One region of the Variovorax sp. GW822-FHT04A09 genome, then DNA from elsewhere that is predicted to be linked to it. Evidence: predicted binding sites of a transcription regulator. Region 1 holds the regulator's gene; each other region holds the start of a gene.

Evidence for each region. The regulator sigma-54, encoded in region 1, starts transcription at its own class of promoters, with help from an activator protein. The targets are predictions, from matches to a motif close to TGGCANGNAANCTGCTTT.
Region 2: a site for sigma-54 is predicted at 3,084-3,101, ahead of hmpA (NO-inducible flavohemoprotein). Genes of this name have one in related genera too.
Region 3: a site for sigma-54 is predicted at 2,814-2,831, ahead of AC1RLW_RS15955 (nitrate- and nitrite sensing domain-containing protein). Genes of this name have one in related genera too.
Region 4: a site for sigma-54 is predicted at 2,395-2,412, ahead of AC1RLW_RS21555 (pilin). Genes of this name have one in related genera too.

The regions. Positions count from the first base shown of each region.
Region 1 covers NZ_JBXAMV010000005.1:110,835-115,233, forward strand. Annotated here, with positions in the region: gene AC1RLW_RS23920 (hypothetical protein) at 1-47, shown strand, start outside; gene AC1RLW_RS23925 (phospholipase D family protein) at 115-1,731, opposite strand; gene rpoN (RNA polymerase factor sigma-54) at 1,742-3,331, opposite strand; gene lptB (LPS export ABC transporter ATP-binding protein) at 3,349-4,143, opposite strand; gene lptA (lipopolysaccharide transport periplasmic protein LptA) at 4,140-4,399, opposite strand, start outside.
Region 2 covers NZ_JBXAMV010000007.1:203,489-207,887, forward strand. Annotated here, with positions in the region: gene AC1RLW_RS28260 (NAD(P)/FAD-dependent oxidoreductase) at 1-755, opposite strand, end outside; gene cysK (cysteine synthase A) at 829-1,749, opposite strand; gene hmpA (NO-inducible flavohemoprotein) at 1,865-3,049, opposite strand; gene norR (nitric oxide reductase transcriptional regulator NorR) at 3,185-4,399, shown strand, end outside.
Region 3 covers NZ_JBXAMV010000002.1:1,063,070-1,067,468, forward strand. Annotated here, with positions in the region: gene AC1RLW_RS15950 (CmpA/NrtA family ABC transporter substrate-binding protein) at 1-1,198, opposite strand, end outside; gene AC1RLW_RS15955 (nitrate- and nitrite sensing domain-containing protein) at 1,517-2,782, opposite strand; gene tsaD (tRNA (adenosine(37)-N6)-threonylcarbamoyltransferase complex transferase subunit TsaD) at 2,883-3,944, shown strand; gene AC1RLW_RS15965 (alpha/beta hydrolase) at 3,880-4,399, opposite strand, start outside.
Region 4 covers NZ_JBXAMV010000004.1:306,047-310,445, forward strand. Annotated here, with positions in the region: gene AC1RLW_RS21545 (CHASE2 domain-containing protein) at 1-1,435, shown strand, start outside; gene AC1RLW_RS21550 (3',5'-cyclic-nucleotide phosphodiesterase) at 1,465-2,268, shown strand; gene AC1RLW_RS21555 (pilin) at 2,469-3,002, shown strand; gene AC1RLW_RS21560 (hypothetical protein) at 3,058-3,615, opposite strand; gene AC1RLW_RS21565 (isoprenylcysteine carboxylmethyltransferase family protein) at 3,668-4,303, shown strand; gene AC1RLW_RS21570 (serine hydrolase domain-containing protein) at 4,311-4,399, shown strand, end outside.

The DNA.
Region 1 (4,399 bases):
CTCAAATGACCTGCGCGACTCCCGAAAAGCCACCGCTCCCGCGTTGAGGCTCGCCGCCAGCGACCATCTGCGGCAGCGCCATGCTTGCAAAGCCTTTCGCGAAGCACCGCTGCGCTACAGCAAGCTCTCGGGCGTGAGCGGCGCCAGCAGCTCGAGCATGGTGCGGTCCCAGAAGCCCGAGTCGGGTTCTTCGTGCAGCACAGTGGTCTTGCCGCCTTCCTCGCTGACCCATTCGATGCGCCGCGAGCCGGTGGCGCCCGCATCGGCGCCTTCGGCAAAGCGCAGCCGGTAGGCGCCCTGCTGCTTGAGCACATCGAGCAGCTTCAGGGTCTGCTGCGCCATCTCGGGGCTGCGGATGAACAGGCCGATCTCGGTGTTGTGAATCTCGGAGCGCGGATCGAAATTCATCGAGCCGACGAAGAGGATGCGCTGGTCGATCACCGCCGACTTGGCGTGCAGCCGGCCCACCGACGTGCCGAACAGGCCGAGGCGCACGCTGCGCCGCGTGCGCGCGGAACTCAGCTCGTGCAGCTCGGCGCCCAGCGCCAGCATGTCGGCGCGGTAGCGGCGGTAGGCGGTGTGCACGAGCGGTTCGTCGGTGGCGGCGAGCGAGTTGGTGACCACGCTGATCTTCACGTTGCGTCCGCGGATCTCACGCATCACCTCCAGCCCCGACGCGCCCGGGATCAGGTAGGGCGAGACCAGCGTCACCTCGCTGCGCGCGCGGCGCATCTGCTCGACCACGTTGTAGCGCACGCTGTCCACGTCGAGCAGCGGCACGCCGCCATACGACGCGGTCTTGCCGATCACGCGGTCGGGTGAATCGGCATAAGCCTCGGCGGTGGTCCAGATCAGGCCGAGCTTGCCGGCGTCGAGGTCGTCGGCCACGGGGCTGTAGCCGAGCAGGTCGTTGGGCGCAGGCCTGGGCGGCGGCGGCGTGGTGTCGGGGCCGGTGGCGGCGTCGAAGCGGCGCTGCAGCTCTTCGCGCGGCAGGTCGGTGTGCACGACCGCGCCGATCGGGCGCACGTGCGGGCTGTTCCAGTACTGGTCGAACAGCACGCCCAGGCGCGGAATCAACGCGCCCGTGACGAAGGTGTCGAGGTCGATGAAGTTCGGGCCGGTGGTGCGGCGGAAGTACTGGTTGCCGATGTTGCGCCCGCCCGCCACCGCCATCGCGCCGTCGGCGATGAAGAGCTTGTTGTGCATGCGGCGGTTGACGCGGCTGAAGTCGAACAGCGACGCGGTGAAGCGCTTGAGCAGGCTGCCGCGCCCGGCCGGGAACGGGTTGAACAGGCGCAGCTCCACGTTCGGCGTGGCGGCCAGCCCGAGCAACAGCTCGTCTTCGCCGGACGTGTACAGGTCGTCCATCAACAGGCGCACGCGCACGCCGCGCTGGGCCGCATCGCGCAGGGTGCGCAGCAGGTAGCGGCCGGTCTCGTCGTTCTCGATCTGGTAGTACTGCACGTCGAGCGTGCGCTGCGCGCGGCGCGCCAGCTGCAGCCGCGTGTCGAAGGCGAAGTCGCCGCCGGGCATCAGGCGAAAGCCGCTGAGGTCGGGGTCGGGCTGCGAGGCCAACGCGATCTTGCCGAGCGCGGTGTCGGCCGAGACGGCGATGGCCTTGGTGGGCGGGCGCGGTGCGTCGTCGGGCAAGGTGGCACAGCCGGCGAACAGCGATGCAGCCACGAGGGCGAAGACCCAATGCCCCCAGCGCGACAGCAGGCGACGGGTCATCGTGGGCTTTCTACAGGGCTTTGCGCAGGTTGGCCGGTGCGATGCGCAAGGCTTCGCGGTACTTGGCGACGGTGCGGCGCGCGCACTCGATGCCCTGCTCCTTCAGCATCTCGGAGATCTGGCTGTCGGACAGCGGCTTCTTGATGCTCTCGGAACTCACGAACTGCTTGATCAGCGCGCGCACCGCGGTGCTCGACGCATTGCCACCGGTCTCGGTGCCCAGCGCCGAGCCGAAGAAGTACTTCAGCTCGACCGTGCCGAAGGGCGTGGCCATGTACTTGGCGGTGGTCACGCGCGAGATGGTCGACTCGTGCAGGCCGAGCTCGTCGGCGATCTCGCGCAGCACCAGCGGGCGCATGGCCAGCTCGCCGTGCACGAAGTAGCTCTTCTGGCGCTCGACGATGGCGTTGCTCACGCGCAGGATGGTGTCGAAGCGCTGCTGGATGTTCTTGATGAACCAGCGCGCCTCCTGCAGCCGCTGCGACAGCGCCTGGCTGCCCTCGCCCTTGTGCGACTTGAGCGCGCCGGCGTAGATGTCGTGCACGCGCAGGCGCGGCATGACTTCGGGGTTGAGCATGACGCGGAACTTCACGTTGGTGCCGCGCCCGGTCTTGGTGACGATCACATCGGGAATGACGATGTTGCGTTCGACGTCGACAAAGCGGCGGCCCGGCTTGGGCTCCAGGCGCGCAATGATCTGCAGCGCCGAGCGCACCAACTCTTCGTTGGTGCGCGTGAGCGTGGCCAGGCGCTTGAAGTCACGCCGCGCGAGCAGCTCCATCGGCTGCTTGCAGATCGCGATGGCGGTCTTGCGGATGAGCGCTTCGGCCTCGGTCTCGTCTTCGCTGGCGAGCGCCTTCAGCTGGATGCTCAGGCATTCGCCGAGGTCGCGCGCGCCGACGCCGGCCGGCTCCAGGCTCTGCAGCAGGCCCAGCGCCACCTGGAAGTGGTGCACGAGGTCGTCGAACTGGTCGTTGTCGTCGCCCGCCAGGCCCGAGGCCAGCGCGGGCAGCGAGTCTTCGAGGTAACCGTCGTCGTTGAGCGATTCGATCAAAAAGCGCAGCGCGGCGCAGTCGTTTTCATTGAGGCGCAGGCTCAGCGCCTGGCGATGCAGGAAGGACTGCAGCGACTCCTGGCTGCGCGCGAGTTCGGTGGCGTCGGCACGCTCGTCGTCGCCCAGGTTGTTCTGGCGTGCGGGCGCATCGCTGCCCCACTCGCTGTCGTCGGGCGCCATGTCGACGGTGCCGTCGCCTTCCCAGTCGGGCTCGCGCTCGGCGATCTCGGCGGCGGGGCCGTCGGTGTCGGGGGTCGAGGTGGTGGTGTCGCTGGACGTGGAGGACGTGCTGGCGGCGGACGGCGTGAACTCGGCCTCGCCCTCGCCCGCGTCGTCGCGCGGCACCGGCGCGTCGGCCGTGTCCAGCCCGAACTCCTCGCGCGCCGCTTCTTCCGCGGTGCGCTCGAGGAACGGGTTCTCGTCCAGCATCTGCTCCACCTCCTGGCTCAGTTCGAGCGTGGAGAGCTGGAGCAGGCGAATGGACTGCTGCAGCTGTGGCGTCAAGGCCAGATGCTGCGAGACGCGAAGGGACAGCCCTTGCTTCATGGAGACCCGACCCTCCCTTACATGCGGAAGTGCTCGCCCAGGTACACCCTGCGTACCTCGGCGTTGTCGACGATCTCCGAGGGTGTGCCTTGTGCCAGCACGTGCCCGTCGCTGATGATGAACGCGTGATCGCAGATGCCCAGCGTCTCACGCACGTTGTGGTCGGTGATGAGCACGCCGATGCCGCGCTCTTTCAGGAAACTGATGATCCGCTGGATCTCGATCACCGCGATCGGGTCGATGCCGGCGAAGGGCTCGTCCAGCAGAATGAAGCGCGGCTGCGTGGCCAGCGCGCGTGCAATTTCAACGCGGCGGCGCTCGCCGCCCGACAGCGCAAGCGCGGGCGAATCGCGCAGGTGGTCCACGCGCAGGTCGGCCAGCAGGTCGGCCAGGCGCTCTTCGGTGTGCTGCTTGGTCAGCGGCATCATGCGGCCGTTGGCGTCGGGCTCGCGCTGCAGCTCGAGCACGGCGCGCACGTTTTCCTCGACCGTGAGCTTGCGGAAGATCGAGGCCTCCTGCGGCAGGTAGCTCAGGCCCATGCGCGCGCGGCGGTGGATGGGCATGTGGGCGATGGGCTCGCCGTCGATGGTGATCTCGCCGGCGTCGGCGCGCACCAGCCCGACGATCATGTAGAACGAGGTGGTCTTGCCCGCGCCGTTGGGGCCGAGCAGTCCGACGACCTCGCCCTTTTGCACATCGAGCGAGACGTCTTTCACGACCGTGCGGCTGCCGTAGCTCTTCTTGAGGCCGCGCGCCACGAGGCGGCTGCCCGGAATGCCGTCGGCGGTCTGGGTTCCTGCGGTTTCGATCACTTGCGCCCTTCCCCTTCGGTGCCGCCCAGCGTGGTGCTCGGGCGCAGCCCGGCGCCGGGCGCGGGGGTGGGTGCCGGGGCCGCAGGCTTCTTGCCGCCGGCCGCGGGTGCGGAGCCGGGCGCCGCCGGGGCCGGCGTGGCCTTCGGCGTGAGGATGGCCTTCACGCGGCCGCCACCGCCCGCCGAGACGCCGGCGTTCGGCGGCACGAGGGAACCGTTGACGGTGTAGGTGTCGTTGCTCTGGTCGTAGACGATCA
Region 2 (4,399 bases), on a different contig from region 1:
GTCTGGTCGAGCACGGTGAGGCCGCGCAGGTGGCCGTCTTCGATGTGCACGTCGGTCACGCGCTGCTCGAAGCGGATCTCGCCGCCGAGCGCCACGATCTGCTCGCGGATGTTCTCCACCACCTTCACCAGCTTGAAGGTGCCGATGTGCGGATGCGCGACGTACAGGATTTCGGGCGGCGCGCCGGCCTTCACGAACTCTTCCATCACCTTGCGGCCGAGGAAGCGCGGGTCCTTGATCTGGCTGTAGAGCTTGCCGTCCGAGAAGGTGCCGGCGCCGCCTTCGCCGAACTGCACGTTCGACTCGGGGTTGAGCACGCTCTTGCGCCACAGGCCCCAGGTGTCGCGGGTGCGTTGGCGCACGGTCTTGCCGCGTTCGAGCACGATGGGCTTGAAGCCCATCTTCGCGAGCATCAGCGCCGCGAAGATGCCGCAGGGGCCGAAGCCGATCACCACGGGGCGCGTGGCGTCCGCGGGCGCCTGGCCCGGCGGCGTGTAGCGCATGTCGGGCGCGGGCTGGATGTGCGGGTGGGCGGCGTGCTTTGCCAGCAGCGCGGCTTCGAGCGCCGCGTCGGCCAGCTGCACGTCGCAGATGTAGACCGTGAGCAGGTCGACCTTGCGGGCGTCGAAGCTGCGCTTGTAGACGGTGTGGGAGGCGATCGCTTCGGGCGGAACGTCGAGCGTCCGGGCGATCAGGGTGGCCAGCGCCTCTGGGGCGTGGTCGAGCGGGAGTTTGAGTTCGGAGATTCGCAGCATGTCGTGGGGCTTGTGGTTATCAAGCAGACCGACGATTTTAAGCGCCCGAGGCGCTATGAAACTTGTAGCTGGATCAGGCGGGCAGGAAGCCTTCGACGGAGAGGTAGCGCTCGCCGGTGTCGTAGTTGAAGCCCAGCACCACCGCATCGGGCGCCAGCGAGGGCAGCTTCTGCGCAATGGCCGCGAGCGTCGCGCCCGACGAGATGCCGACCAGGATGCCTTCCTCGACCGCACAGCGGCGCGCCATTTCGCGCGCCGGCTCTGCGTCGACCTGCAGCACGCCGTCCAGCAGCGAGGTGTCCAGGTTCTTCGGGATGAAGCCCGCGCCGATGCCCTGGATGGGGTGGGGCGCCGGCGCGCCGCCCGAGATCACGGGCGAGGCCACGGGCTCCACCGCGAACACCTGCAGCTTGGGCCACTTCTTCTTCAGCACCTTCGCCACGCCGGTGATGTGGCCGCCCGTGCCCACGCCGGTGATGAGCACGTCGATGCCTTCGGGAAAGTCGGCCGCGATTTCTTCGGCCGTGGTGCGCACGTGCACGTCGACGTTGGCGGGGTTGTTGAACTGCTGCGGCATCCACGCGCCTGGCGTGCCGGCCACGATTTCCTCGGCGCGGGCGATGGAGCCCTTCATGCCGTTGGCGCGCGGCGTGAGGTCGAAGGTGGCGCCATAGGCCAGCATCAGGCGGCGGCGCTCCACCGACATGCTGTCGGGCATCACCAGGATCAGCTTGTAGCCCTTGACGGCCGCGACCATCGCCAGGCCGATGCCGGTGTTGCCCGAGGTGGGCTCGACGATGGTGCCGCCGGGCTTGAGCGCGCCGCTCTTCTCGGCGTCTTCCACCATCGACAGCGCGATGCGGTCCTTGATCGAGCCGCCGGGGTTGGCGCGCTCCGACTTGATCCAGACCTGCTGCTTCGCATGGCCGAACAGGCGGTTGATGCGGATGTGCGGCGTGTTGCCGATAGTCTGGAGGATGTTCTGGGCCTTCATGGAATCTCCTTGGGTGCGAGGGTCGGATGGTCAGCGCGCATTGTGGCGCCCCCTGGGCCGGGTTGCACCCGGCCCGCGACCGTTTCAGCACGACGGGATGGCAGGCCGTTCCGGCTCAGGCCTCCAGGGCTTCCAGCGGCCCGAAGAACTCGTAGCGAAGCTGCTGCTTCGGCACGCCGAGCGCCAGCCCGTTGGCATACACCGCCTGCATGAAGGGCTTCGGTCCCAGAAAGTACAGGTCGACATCGCGGTCTTCCGGCAGCAGCCCGGCCAGCAGCTCGCGGGTGACGAAGCCGGTCGCATGCGGCGTGTCGCTCTCGCGCGGCGCGTCGTAGACATACAGCGGCTTCACGTTCGCATGCCGCTGCGCCAGCGCGTCCACGCGGGCGCGGAACGCATGCGCGCCGCCGTGCCGCGCCGCATGGACGAAGTGCACCGGCCGGCCCGTGTGGGCCACCGATTCAAGCATGCTCATCGCAGGCGTGATGCCCACGCCGCCCGTCACCAGCACGAGGGGCCGCGCCTGTTCGCCCGCGGGCTGCAGCACGAAGTCGCCGCACGGCGCCTGCACCTGCAGCCGCGTGCCGACCGCGGCGGCCGCGTGCAGCCAGTTCGAGGCGCGGCCGCCTTCTTCCTTCTTCACGCTGATGCGGTACCACGGCTTGCCCGGCGCGTCGGACAGCGAGTAGTTGCGCCGCACCGGCTGGCCGTCGATCTCCAGCACCAGCGTGAGGTATTGCCCCGCCGAGAACGCCAGCAGCGCGCCGCCGTCCACGGGCTCCAGGTAGAACGAGGTGATGACTTCGCTCTCGTCCTCGCGCCGGGCCACGCGGAATTCGCGCGTGCCGCGCCACCCGCCGGGTTGCGCCGCATTGGCGCTGTAGACGGCTTCTTCCGCGGCGATGAGCAGGCCCGCCAGCGATTCGTAGGCCTCGCCCCAGGCGGCGATCACCTCGTCGGTCGCGGCATCGCCGAGCACCTCCTTCACGGCGCGCAGCAGGTAGTGGCCGACGATCGGGTAGTGCTCCGGCAGCACGCCCAGCGCGGCGTGCTTCTGGATGATGCGGGGCAGGGCGCCGGCGATCGCTTCGAGCCGGTCGATGTGCGCGCCATAGGCGATGACTGCGCCCGCCAGCGCGCGCGCCTGCGTGCCGGCGGCCTGGTGCGCTTCGTTGAAGAAGGCCTTCACCTGCGGATGGCCCTCGAACATGATCTTGTAGAAGTGGCTGGTGATGGCCTCGCCGTGGGCCTGGAGCGCGGGCACGGTGGACTTGACGATGGCGATGGTTTGCGGGTGCATGGTCTGGCGGTCCTTCGGTTGAGATGCGTTGGTCATCTCACGATCCGTGCCAGCCGGAAGCCCCCTGCAAGTGCTTGACACCATTGGGGATTTACCGGGCGTGGTCAAATTCGCAACAACTCCAGCGTTGTACTTATGACCACATTGCGTGTCGATTCGACCACCGAGGCCTCACCACCCGAGCCCGAGCCCGAGCCCGAAGCCGAGGCCGCCCGCTACCGATCGCTGCTCGCCGCCGCGCGCGGGCTGGTCCGCTGCGATGCTGCCGCGCTGCTGCAGCTCGACGTCGACGTGCTGAAGCCCGTCGCGGTCGACGGCCTGAGCGATGAGACCCTCGGGCGCCAGTTTCCCGTCGCCGCCCATCCGCGTTTCGCGCGCCTGCTCGACAGCGAACGGGGCCTGCGTTTCGCGCACGACTGCAACCTGCCCGACCCGTACGACGGCCTCGTAGCCGGCCAGCCGGGCATCCTGCCGGTGCACGACTGCATGGGCGCGCCGCTGCGCCTGCGCGGTGCCGTCTGGGGCCTGCTCACGCTGGACGCGCTGGAGCCGCACGCTTTCGACGCCGTGGGCCCGGCGCAGATGGAGGCACTGATCGCCCTCGTCGAAACCGGCATCGAGGCCGCCCACACGATCCGCGAAATGCAGGCGCGCGCCATGCGCGAGCAGGCCGTCGCGCAGGCGCTGCGCGCAGGGCGCGGCGCGCCGCGCGAGCTGCTGGGCAGCAGTCCGGCGATGAAGCAGCTGTGCCACGAGATCGACACGGTCGCCGTGTCCGACCTCACGGTGCTGCTGCTCGGCGAAACCGGTGTCGGCAAGGACCTGGTCGCGCAGCGCCTGCACGCGCGTTCGCGGCGCAGCGAGCAGCCGCTGGTGCAGGTCAACTGCGCGGCGCTGCCCGAGTCGCTGGCCGACAGCGAGCTCTTCGGCCACAAGCGCGGCGCGTTCACCGGCGCCGTGCAGGACCGCGACGGCAAGTTCGAGATCGCCGACGGCGGCACGCTCTTTCTCGACGAGGTCGGCGAACTGCCGCTGAGCGTGCAGGCCAAGCTGCTGCGCGTGCTGCAAAGCGGCGAGGTGCAGCGCCCCGGCAGCGACCGCATGCGCAAGGTCGACGTGCGTGTGATCGCGGCCACGAACCGCGACCTGCCCGCGGCGATCGCGCAGGGCCGGTTTCGCGCCGACCTGTACCACCGGCTGTCGGTCTATCCGCTCGTCGTCGCGCCGCTGCACGAACGGGGGCGCGACGTGCTCGTGCTCGCCGGCAGCTTTCTCGAGGAGAACCAGCACCGGCTGGGCGCGCGCAACCTGCGGCTCTCGCCGGCGTCGAAGGCCGCCATGCTGGCGCAC
Region 3 (4,399 bases), on a different contig from region 1:
CCCAGACGGTGCCGTCGAAGAGCTTGCTGGTGCGCAGCACGTCCTTGGGCACGGGCGTCTGCGTGGCGGCGGCGGCCTGCTTGTAGATGTCGATGCGGTTGATCTCGGTGGCCACCTTCAGGTAGTCGGGGTGCTCCTTCAGCAGGCCCCAGCGCTTGTGCTGCGTGAGGAACCACATGCCGTCCGAGAGGTACGGGAAGTTCACGGCGCCGCCGTTGTAGAACTTCATGTGGTTGGGGTCGTCCCAGCTCTTGCCCAGGCCGTTGGTGTAGCGGCCCAGGATGCGCTGGTTGATCGCGTCCACGCTGGTGTTGACGTAGCTCTTGTCAGCAATGGTTTCGGCCATCTTGTTCTTGTTCTGCAGGCCGGTGTCGATCCACTTGCCGGCCTCGAGGATCGCGGCCGTGACGGCGCGCGCGGTGTTCGGGTACTTCTTCGTGAACTCCGCGGTGCAGCCCAGCACCTTCTCGGGGTGGTCCTTCCAGATGTCCTGGGTGGTGATGCCGGTGAAGCCGATGCCGTCCATGATCGCGCGCTGGCCCCAGGGCTCGCCCACGCAGTAGCCGTCCATGTTGCCCACGCGCATGTTGGCCACCATCTGCGGGGGCGGCACGGTGATGTTCTTCACGTCCTTGAACGGGTCGATGCCGGCCGAGGCGAGCCAGTAGTAGAGCCACATGGCGTGCGTGCCGGTGGGGAAGGTGTGGGCGAAGGTGTATTCGCCCTTTTCCTTGGCGATGAGCTTGGCGAGCGAGGCGGCATCGACCGCGCCCTTGTCGGCCAGCTTCTTCGACAGCGTGATGGCCTGGCCGTTGTTGTTCAGGGTCATGAGCACGGCCATGTCCTTCTTCGGGCCGCTCACGCCCAGGTGCATGCCGTACACCAGGCCGTAGAGCACGTGCGCCATGTCGAGGTCGCCGTTCACGAGCTTGTCGCGCACGCCGGCCCAGCTGGCTTCCTTGCTGGGCACGATCTTCACGCCGTACTTCTTGTCGATGCCCAGCACCGAGGCCATCACCACGCTGGCGCAGTCGGTCAGCGGGATGAAGCCGATCTTCACTTCTTCCTTCTCGGGCTTGTCCGAGCCCTGGGCCCAGACGGCGGCGCGCAGCGCGGGGTCGATGCCCACGGCGCCGAGGGCGGCGGCCTGCAGCACGCGGCGCCGGCTCAGTTTGGTTTTCAGCAGCAGATCGGACATGGGCGAGGCTCCAGAAGTGAAAGACAAAAACGAAAAGGCGTCCGCACCGCGCAGGGGCTGCTCGTGAACGAGCCCTTGCGGGATGGGGACGCCTTTGTCCGGTTCGGTGGGCCGCACCCGCCGTTGGGTGCAACCTGCCTGAAGACCTTGCGGTCTGTGACAAGCTCCATGCAAGCGGTGTGCCAGCCCGAAGCCGCCAGTGGGAGCTATGGAAAAGATAGCTGACAGGGCGCGCCGGCGCAGGGGAAAGTTCCTGCTGGTTCGCTAACCCGGGCGACGCACAGTTGTTGTGCGCTGCACCAATCCAAGCGGCCCGGGTCAGCGCCGCGGTGCAGGCTCGAGCGGCAGGTAGTCGGCCATGGCCAGCATCGACTCGGCCACGTCGACGAGGCGGCGCTTCTGGTTCATGGCGGTCTGGCGCAGCATCTTGTGCGCCTCGGCCTCGCTCAGGCGCCGGTGCGCCATCAGCAGGCCCTTGGCGCGCTCGACGATCTTGCGTTCGTTGAGCGAGGCGCGCACGGTGTCGAGTTCGTCGCTCATGGCCTGCAGGCGCTGCGACTGCTCCTGGACCATGTCGAGCACCGAGCGTTCGAGGTGGCGCCCGAGCTGCGCCGGCGTGGCGTCCTGCGCCTGCTGGGCATCGTCGAAGAACAGCGCGCCGCCGGCCTGCGGGGCCAGCGTGCCGAGCAGTTGCCGGTACGCGGCCAGCTCGCTGCGGGCCTGGGCGGTCTTGTGGTCGCACAGCGCGCGCAGGTCGGCCGAGAGGCGGTTCTCGACCGTCTGCATGGCGTCGATGCGCCGGGTGCAGCAGTCGAACCAGGCTTGGCTCAGCAGCGCGTCGGCCGGCACCGAGGTGGCGCCCTTGCGGCGCAGGCGCTCGAGTTCGGCCAGCACGGCGTCCGACTGGCTGTCGTGCCACAGCGTGCGCACCGCGTCGCCCGAGAAATCGATGAACACCTGGAAGCAGCGCTCCTGCGACTCGATGAGGTGGCGCCACTGCTGGCGCTGCGCGTCGTCGCCCCGGCCCAGCGCGAGCGCGGCGGCGCCGAAGGCACGTTCCTGGCCGGCGAACTCCTTGCCCTGCATGAAGTTGAACATCGCCACCAGCAGGCGCGAGATCTCGGGGTCGGTGGCGCCATCGGCCGCCTCGAACACCACCGCCAGCAGGCCGGCCACCAGCTTGGCGAAGGCGGCCACGGCCTGGGCGGGCTGGAGTTCGAGCGCGTCGATGCGCCGGCGCAGCGCGGGCAGGGCGTCCAGGCCGGGCAGCACCCAGGCGATGCGGCTGAACAGGCGCGCGCCGTGGCCGGCGCCCACCGCGCGGTGGTGCTCGGCCTCGAGCCGGTCGAAGCCGGCGCGCACCTGCTGCTCGAGCGCCAGGCATTCGGCGATCTGCGGGCCGCGCTGTTCGGCAAAGCGCCCGCCGTGCGAGGCCAGGAACACGTTCGACATGCCGCGCTCGCGCTGCAGCGCATGCACGAGCCGACCGATGGCGCCGACCAGCTCGCTGGTGCGCGCGAGCTGGTCCAGCGCGTCGATCTCGCATCGGCGCGCGGCAATCAGGAAGCTCAGGCCGGAAGTCATTCGTGGGGGCGCAGAAGGAGCGCATTCCGCTCGTGCAACTTCCGTGCCTCGCTTGTCCCTTCGCGGGCGCCGCCGGCGGGCGGCCCCTACACTCGGCGCCATGCTCTTGTTGGGAATCGAATCATCCTGCGACGAGACCGGCGTGGCGCTGGTCGAATCGCACGGCGACGCGCTGCCGCTGCTGCGTTCGCACGCGCTGCACAGCCAGATCGCCATGCACCAGGCCTACGGCGGCGTGGTGCCCGAGCTGGCCAGCCGCGACCACATCCGCCGCGTGCTGCCGCTCACCGAAGCCGTCATGGCCGAAGCCGGACGCTCGCTGGCCGAGATCGACGTGGTGGCCTATACACGCGGGCCCGGCCTGGCCGGCGCGCTGCTCGTGGGCGCGGGCGTGGCCTGCGCACTGGGTGTGGCGCTGGGCAAGCCGGTGCTGGGGGTGCATCACCTCGAAGGGCATCTGCTGTCGCCGTTCCTGAGCGCCGATCCGCCCGAATTCCCGTTCGTGGCGCTGCTGGTGTCGGGTGGTCACACGCAGCTGATGCGGGTCGACGGCGTGGGCCGCTATGAACTGCTCGGCGAGACCATCGACGACGCGGCCGGCGAGGCCTTCGACAAGAGCGCCAAGCTCATGGGCCTGCCGTACCCCGGCGGCCCCTGGCTCGCGAAGCTGGCCGAAGGCGGCGACGCCGCGGCCTTCAAGCTGCCACGCCCGCTGCTGCACAGCGGCGACCTCGACTTTTCGTTCGCCGGCCTGAAGACGGCCGTGCTCACGCAGGCCAAGAAGCTCGGCGACCAGCTCGAGGCGCGCAAGGCCGACCTGGCCGCTTCCACGCAGGCTGCGATCGTCGAGGTGCTGCTGAAGAAGTCGCTCGCGGCGCTGGACCAGACCGGCCTGAAGCGGCTGGTGGTGGCGGGCGGCGTGGGGGCCAACAAGAACCTGCGCGAGCAGCTGAACGCGGCCTGCGCCAAGCGCAAGGTGCGCGTGCACTACCCCGAGTTGCATCTGTGCACCGACAACGGCGCCATGATCGCCATGGCCGCCGCGATGCGTCTGCAATCAGGCCTGTCGCAGGCCTCGGAGCGCTATGCCTTCGACGTCAAGCCGCGATGGCCGATGGCATCGCTGATGACGCCCGAGACGCCGCTGCCGGAAACCGCGTAGCCGGCTGCTGCCGTGCGCGCCCCAGCGAGGGCAGCGGCAGCACGTCGAGCACGTTGCGCCAGAGCTGGCGCCACTCGGGCCAGTCGTGGCCGCCTTCGGTCGTGAACACGCGCCCCGGGGGCAGGGCGTCGGCCAGCAGCTTGTGGTTGCTGGCAAAGCGGTCGGCCAGGCCGAACCCCAGGTACAGCGGCGGCAGGTCCTGGGAAGGCTTCGGCGCCAGGTACTGCTGGAAGAAGGGCCAGAGCTTGCGGTCGGGTTCCTCGTCGGGCTGCGGCCCGGTGGGCGCCTGCCAGGCGCGCAGGCCGCCGGCCTTCTTGATCTCCGCGCCGAGCACGCGGCGCCCCAGATAGGGCGCCAGCGCCACGATGCCGTCCACCGAGCCCGGCCGCGCCAGTTCGTGGATCAGCGCGCCGAAACCGCCGATGGAAATGCCGACCAGCCAGATCGAGGTGTAG
Region 4 (4,399 bases), on a different contig from region 1:
GCGCCTGCAGGCGCTGGTGCTGGGGTCGCTGCGCATCCCGGTCGACCAGAGTGCCAGCTTGCAGGTGCCGTTTCGCGGCCCCGGCGGGCCGCGCGCAGGATCGTTCCGCTACGTGGCCGCTGCCGACGTCCTCGAGGGCCGACTGGCGCCGGGCGAGTTGAAGGACAAGATCGTGCTGCTCGGCGCCACCGCGCCCGGCCTGCAGGACCTGCGCGCCACCCCGGTCGGCGCCGCGTTCCCGGGCGTCGAAGTGCACGCCAACATCGTCTCGGGCCTGCTCGACCGGCGCCTGCTGGCCGTGCCCGACTACGCGCCGGGTTATGAAGTGCTGACCGTGCTGGCGGCGGGGTTGCTGCTCGCGTTCGGGCTGTCGCTGCTGTCCGCATCGCGCGCCGTGCTGCTCGGCGCGGGCGTGGTCGCCGCGCTGGTCGGCCTCAACACCTGGCTCTACGTCGGCCACAGCCTCGTGCTCCCGCTGGCGTCGGCGCTCGTCATGGTGGCGCTGGCCTTCGCGCTCAACATGAGCTGGGGCTACTTCGTCGAATCGCGCGCGCGGCGCGGGCTGGTGCGGCTCTTCGGCACCTACGTGCCGCCGCAGCTGGTCGACGAAATGCTCGTGCGCCCCGGCCGCTACAGCATGCGCGCCGAGAGCAAGGAAATGACCGTGATGTTCTGCGACATGCGCGACTTCACCCGGCTGTCCGAGCAGATGGCGCCGGCCGAGCTGCAGGCCTTTCTGAACACCGTCTTCAGCCGGCTGACCGAGGTGATCAGCGCGCACCGCGGCACCGTCGACAAATACATGGGCGACTGCGTCATGGCCTTCTGGGGCGCGCCCATCGACACGCCCGGCCATGCCGCGCTTGCCGTGCAGGCGGCGATCGACATGGCGGCCGCCGTGCACGACATCAACCGCCAGCACCGCGCCAACGGCCGCCCCGAAATCAGCGCCGGCATCGGCCTGAACAGCGGCCTCATGAGCGTCGGCGACATGGGCTCGACCGCGCGCCGCAGCTATACCGTGGTCGGCGACGCGGTCAATCTCGCGTCGCGGCTGGAAGGCCTGAGCGGACACTACGGGGTCGAGATCGTGGCCAGCGGCGCCACCCGCGAGGCGGCGCCCGGCTTCGTCTGGCAGGAACTCGACAGCGTGCGCGTCAAGGGCAAGGCCCAGGCCGTTGCCATCTACACCCCGCTCGTGCCGGAAGCTGCGGCCGAGTCGCAGGACACACGGCAGCAACTCGACCGCTGGAGCCAGGTGCTCGCCGCCTACCGCCGCCAGGATTGGGCGCTGGGCCGGAACTTGCTGGCTCCCCTGCTCGCCGCGGATGCGAAAAAAGTCCTTTACCAGCTCTACGCCCAGCGTTTAGCCTCGATGGCGCTTCGCCCGCAAGACCCGGACTGGGACGGCGCCACCCGGTTCGACACCAAATGACGACAGACGCATACAAGGGGTCTTCCACAATGCAGGTTCGCGTGCTGGGTTGCTCGGGCGCCATCGCCAAGGACTGCCGCACCACCTCGTTCCTGGTCGATGCGGACCTGCTCGTGGACGCCGGCACGGGCGTCGGCGACCTCACCCTCGACGAGATGGCCGCCATCGACGACGTGGTGCTCACCCACTCGCACCTCGACCACATCGCCGCCCTGCCCCTGATGCTCGACGCCGTCGGCAGCCGCCGCACCCGGCCCCTGCGCGTGCATGCTCTGGCGGCCACCATCGACGCGCTGCGGGCGCATGTGTTCAACAACGTCATCTGGCCGAATTTCGAACGCATTCCCAGCCCCGAATCGCCGTTCGTGAGCTTTCACGAGATCACGGTCGGGCAGCGCCTCGAGTTGGGCAGCGACGCCCCCAAGCTGATCGAGGTGCTGCCGGCCGTCCACACCGTGCCGGCCTGCGGCTTCGCCATCCGCCGGGCGGAAGGCGGCGCCCACTGGGTCTTCAGCGGCGACACCGAACGCAACCCGCCGTTCTGGGAGCGCATCAACGCGATCGACGTGGCGATGCTGGTCATCGAGACCGCCTTCAGCTCCCGCGAAGAGGCATTGGCCGAACGCAGCCTGCATCTGTCGCCGGTGGCGCTGGCGCACGAGCTGGCGCACATCGATCCGGGCAAGCAATACCCGATCTACATCACCCACACCAAGCCGGCAGAGACCGAGGAAATCATGAGCCAGATCGAGATGCTGGCGGGGCGGGAAGTGGCAGGGTTGGCGCAGCGGGACATCCGCTGGCTCAAGGCGGATGGGGTGCTGACCTTCTGACCGGGCCCGGTCAGGCATGACAAATTTGTCGACACAATTGGCATCTGAGTGCGAGTTGTGTCACATCATGTAACCAACTTGTGACCAAAGGCGGCCTGATCGAGGGCTGCAGGGTGGGAAACCGGGTGGCACGGATGCTGCGGAAGTTACCCCGCTCCGGGCCGGTTCCCGGGCTTTACAAACCAACCTGGAGTTAATGAATGAACCGTCGTTCTATCGCACGCAATGTGCAAAAGGGTTTCACCCTGATCGAATTGATGATCGTTGTGGCGATCATTGGTATTCTTGCGGCGATTGCGCTGCCTGCATATCAAGATTACACGGCTCGCTCGCAAGTTACGGCGGCGCTTGCCGAAATTACCCCGGCTAAGACCAACATTGAAGAGAAGGCAAGCCAAGGCATTACTACTACGCAAGCAGCGGACCTGACCGGCAATGCGGCAGCCAATGCTCAAGCAGCTGGTCTGTCGAGCAACGTGACCAGCCGCTGCAGCGGGATTGCCTTGAATGTCGCTACTACGGGCGCTTCGACGATCACGTGCACGATCGCTGGAACCGCGTCCATCAATGGCCAAACTATTGTTTGGACTCGTGGTGCAGATACGACTGCTGGTGCAGCGGGTACGTGGGCTTGCACCACCAACGTTGTCGAGAAGCTGCGTCCGAAGACCTGCGCCGCTGCAGCCGGAGGCGCAGCAGCTGCAGCTGCCGCTGCTGCTGCAGCTGGGGGTTAAGGGAATTTAATCACCTTCGATAGTGATTCAAAGAGGGGGCAATGCCCCCTTTTTTTTATTTTCCAGCAATGAACAGGTCATTCAAACCCATAACTGCCGTTCCGGCCCGTGTAGCCCTAGCCGGTGTATGCGGTGCGATTTTTGTCTCGTTGCTCATTTGGCTCCTTGAACTGCCAGCGCCATTGGAGGTTTTGCTGTTTCTCTCTGGATGTGCACTGCCGATGTGGACGCTGGAGCTGCGTCGTTTTCCCGGTAACGGTTCTCGTTCGGGGAAGTTGGGGTTGCCCGCCTGGCGACGAAAACTACGGCTGGTAGGCCTGATTTCTTTGATGGCAATGTTTTGCCTGAATGCTTCAATATTCCGAGTTTTGAGTCCCGCAGCATTTGCCGGTTTTGAAGCCCTGCTGCCTTTGATTCTGTGTTGCGCAACGGGATGGATGTGCTGGATGGGGTTGCGATTTCCCGCTGAACGGGAGTTGGACTCGGTTGAGTTTTTGGGGAAATCAATAATTCGATTTTTGATGCGGTCGTCGAAATTTGGGCGCTCGGATTCCCAGATAATTCTGGGGTGGGCTGTTAAGTCTTTTTTCTTGCCCTTGATGATAAGCAGCACCTACTTGTTTCTCGTAAGTGCTAGAAATGCATTGAATCATCAGGTTGGATGGATGAGCATATTTGGTGGCCTCTATATGCTGATGTTTGCCATTGATACAGCGTTCGCCACAATTGGATATTGCTCTACAAGCAAGAGGATTGGGGCACATATCCGTTCGACAGAGGCCACATTTTTAGGCTGGTGCTCTGCGCTAGTGTGCTATCCACCACTGAATTTACTGGTCTTGCAGAAATGGCTGCCTTACCGCGACGGACTCGAGTGGGACAAATGGTTGGCAGGGTGGCCTTTGATTTCTTTCCTCTGGGGCATCGCGATTTTGCTGTCTGTTGGACTGTATGTTTCAGCCACTGTGGCATTTGGTCTTCGATTTTCCAATTTGACAAATAGAGGTGTCATAACATCGGGCCCATATCAGTATTTCAAACACCCGTCGTATATTGGAAAGAATGTTGCATGGTGGCTTATTTCTGTTCCCTTTGTCTCTAGCTTGGGCGTGGCTGCTGCAATTGGAAATTGTATGGCACTCTTGGCAATCAACGGAATTTACTGCATTCGAGCAGCAACTGAAGAGCGACACCTCATGAAAGATCCCGCGTATCAAGCCTATTCTGATTGGATTTCAAGAAATGGAGTGCTCGGGAGGGTTTGTCGTGCCTTCAGGGCGACACCTGCAGCAATGAATTAATCAAATTTTGCGCGGATTTATTGTTTGTCTGCTATTTGTTTTTCCTCTCTCGGGGGATGCTTTTTGCTTTCTTGCGGAAATTCGCCAATTTCTACT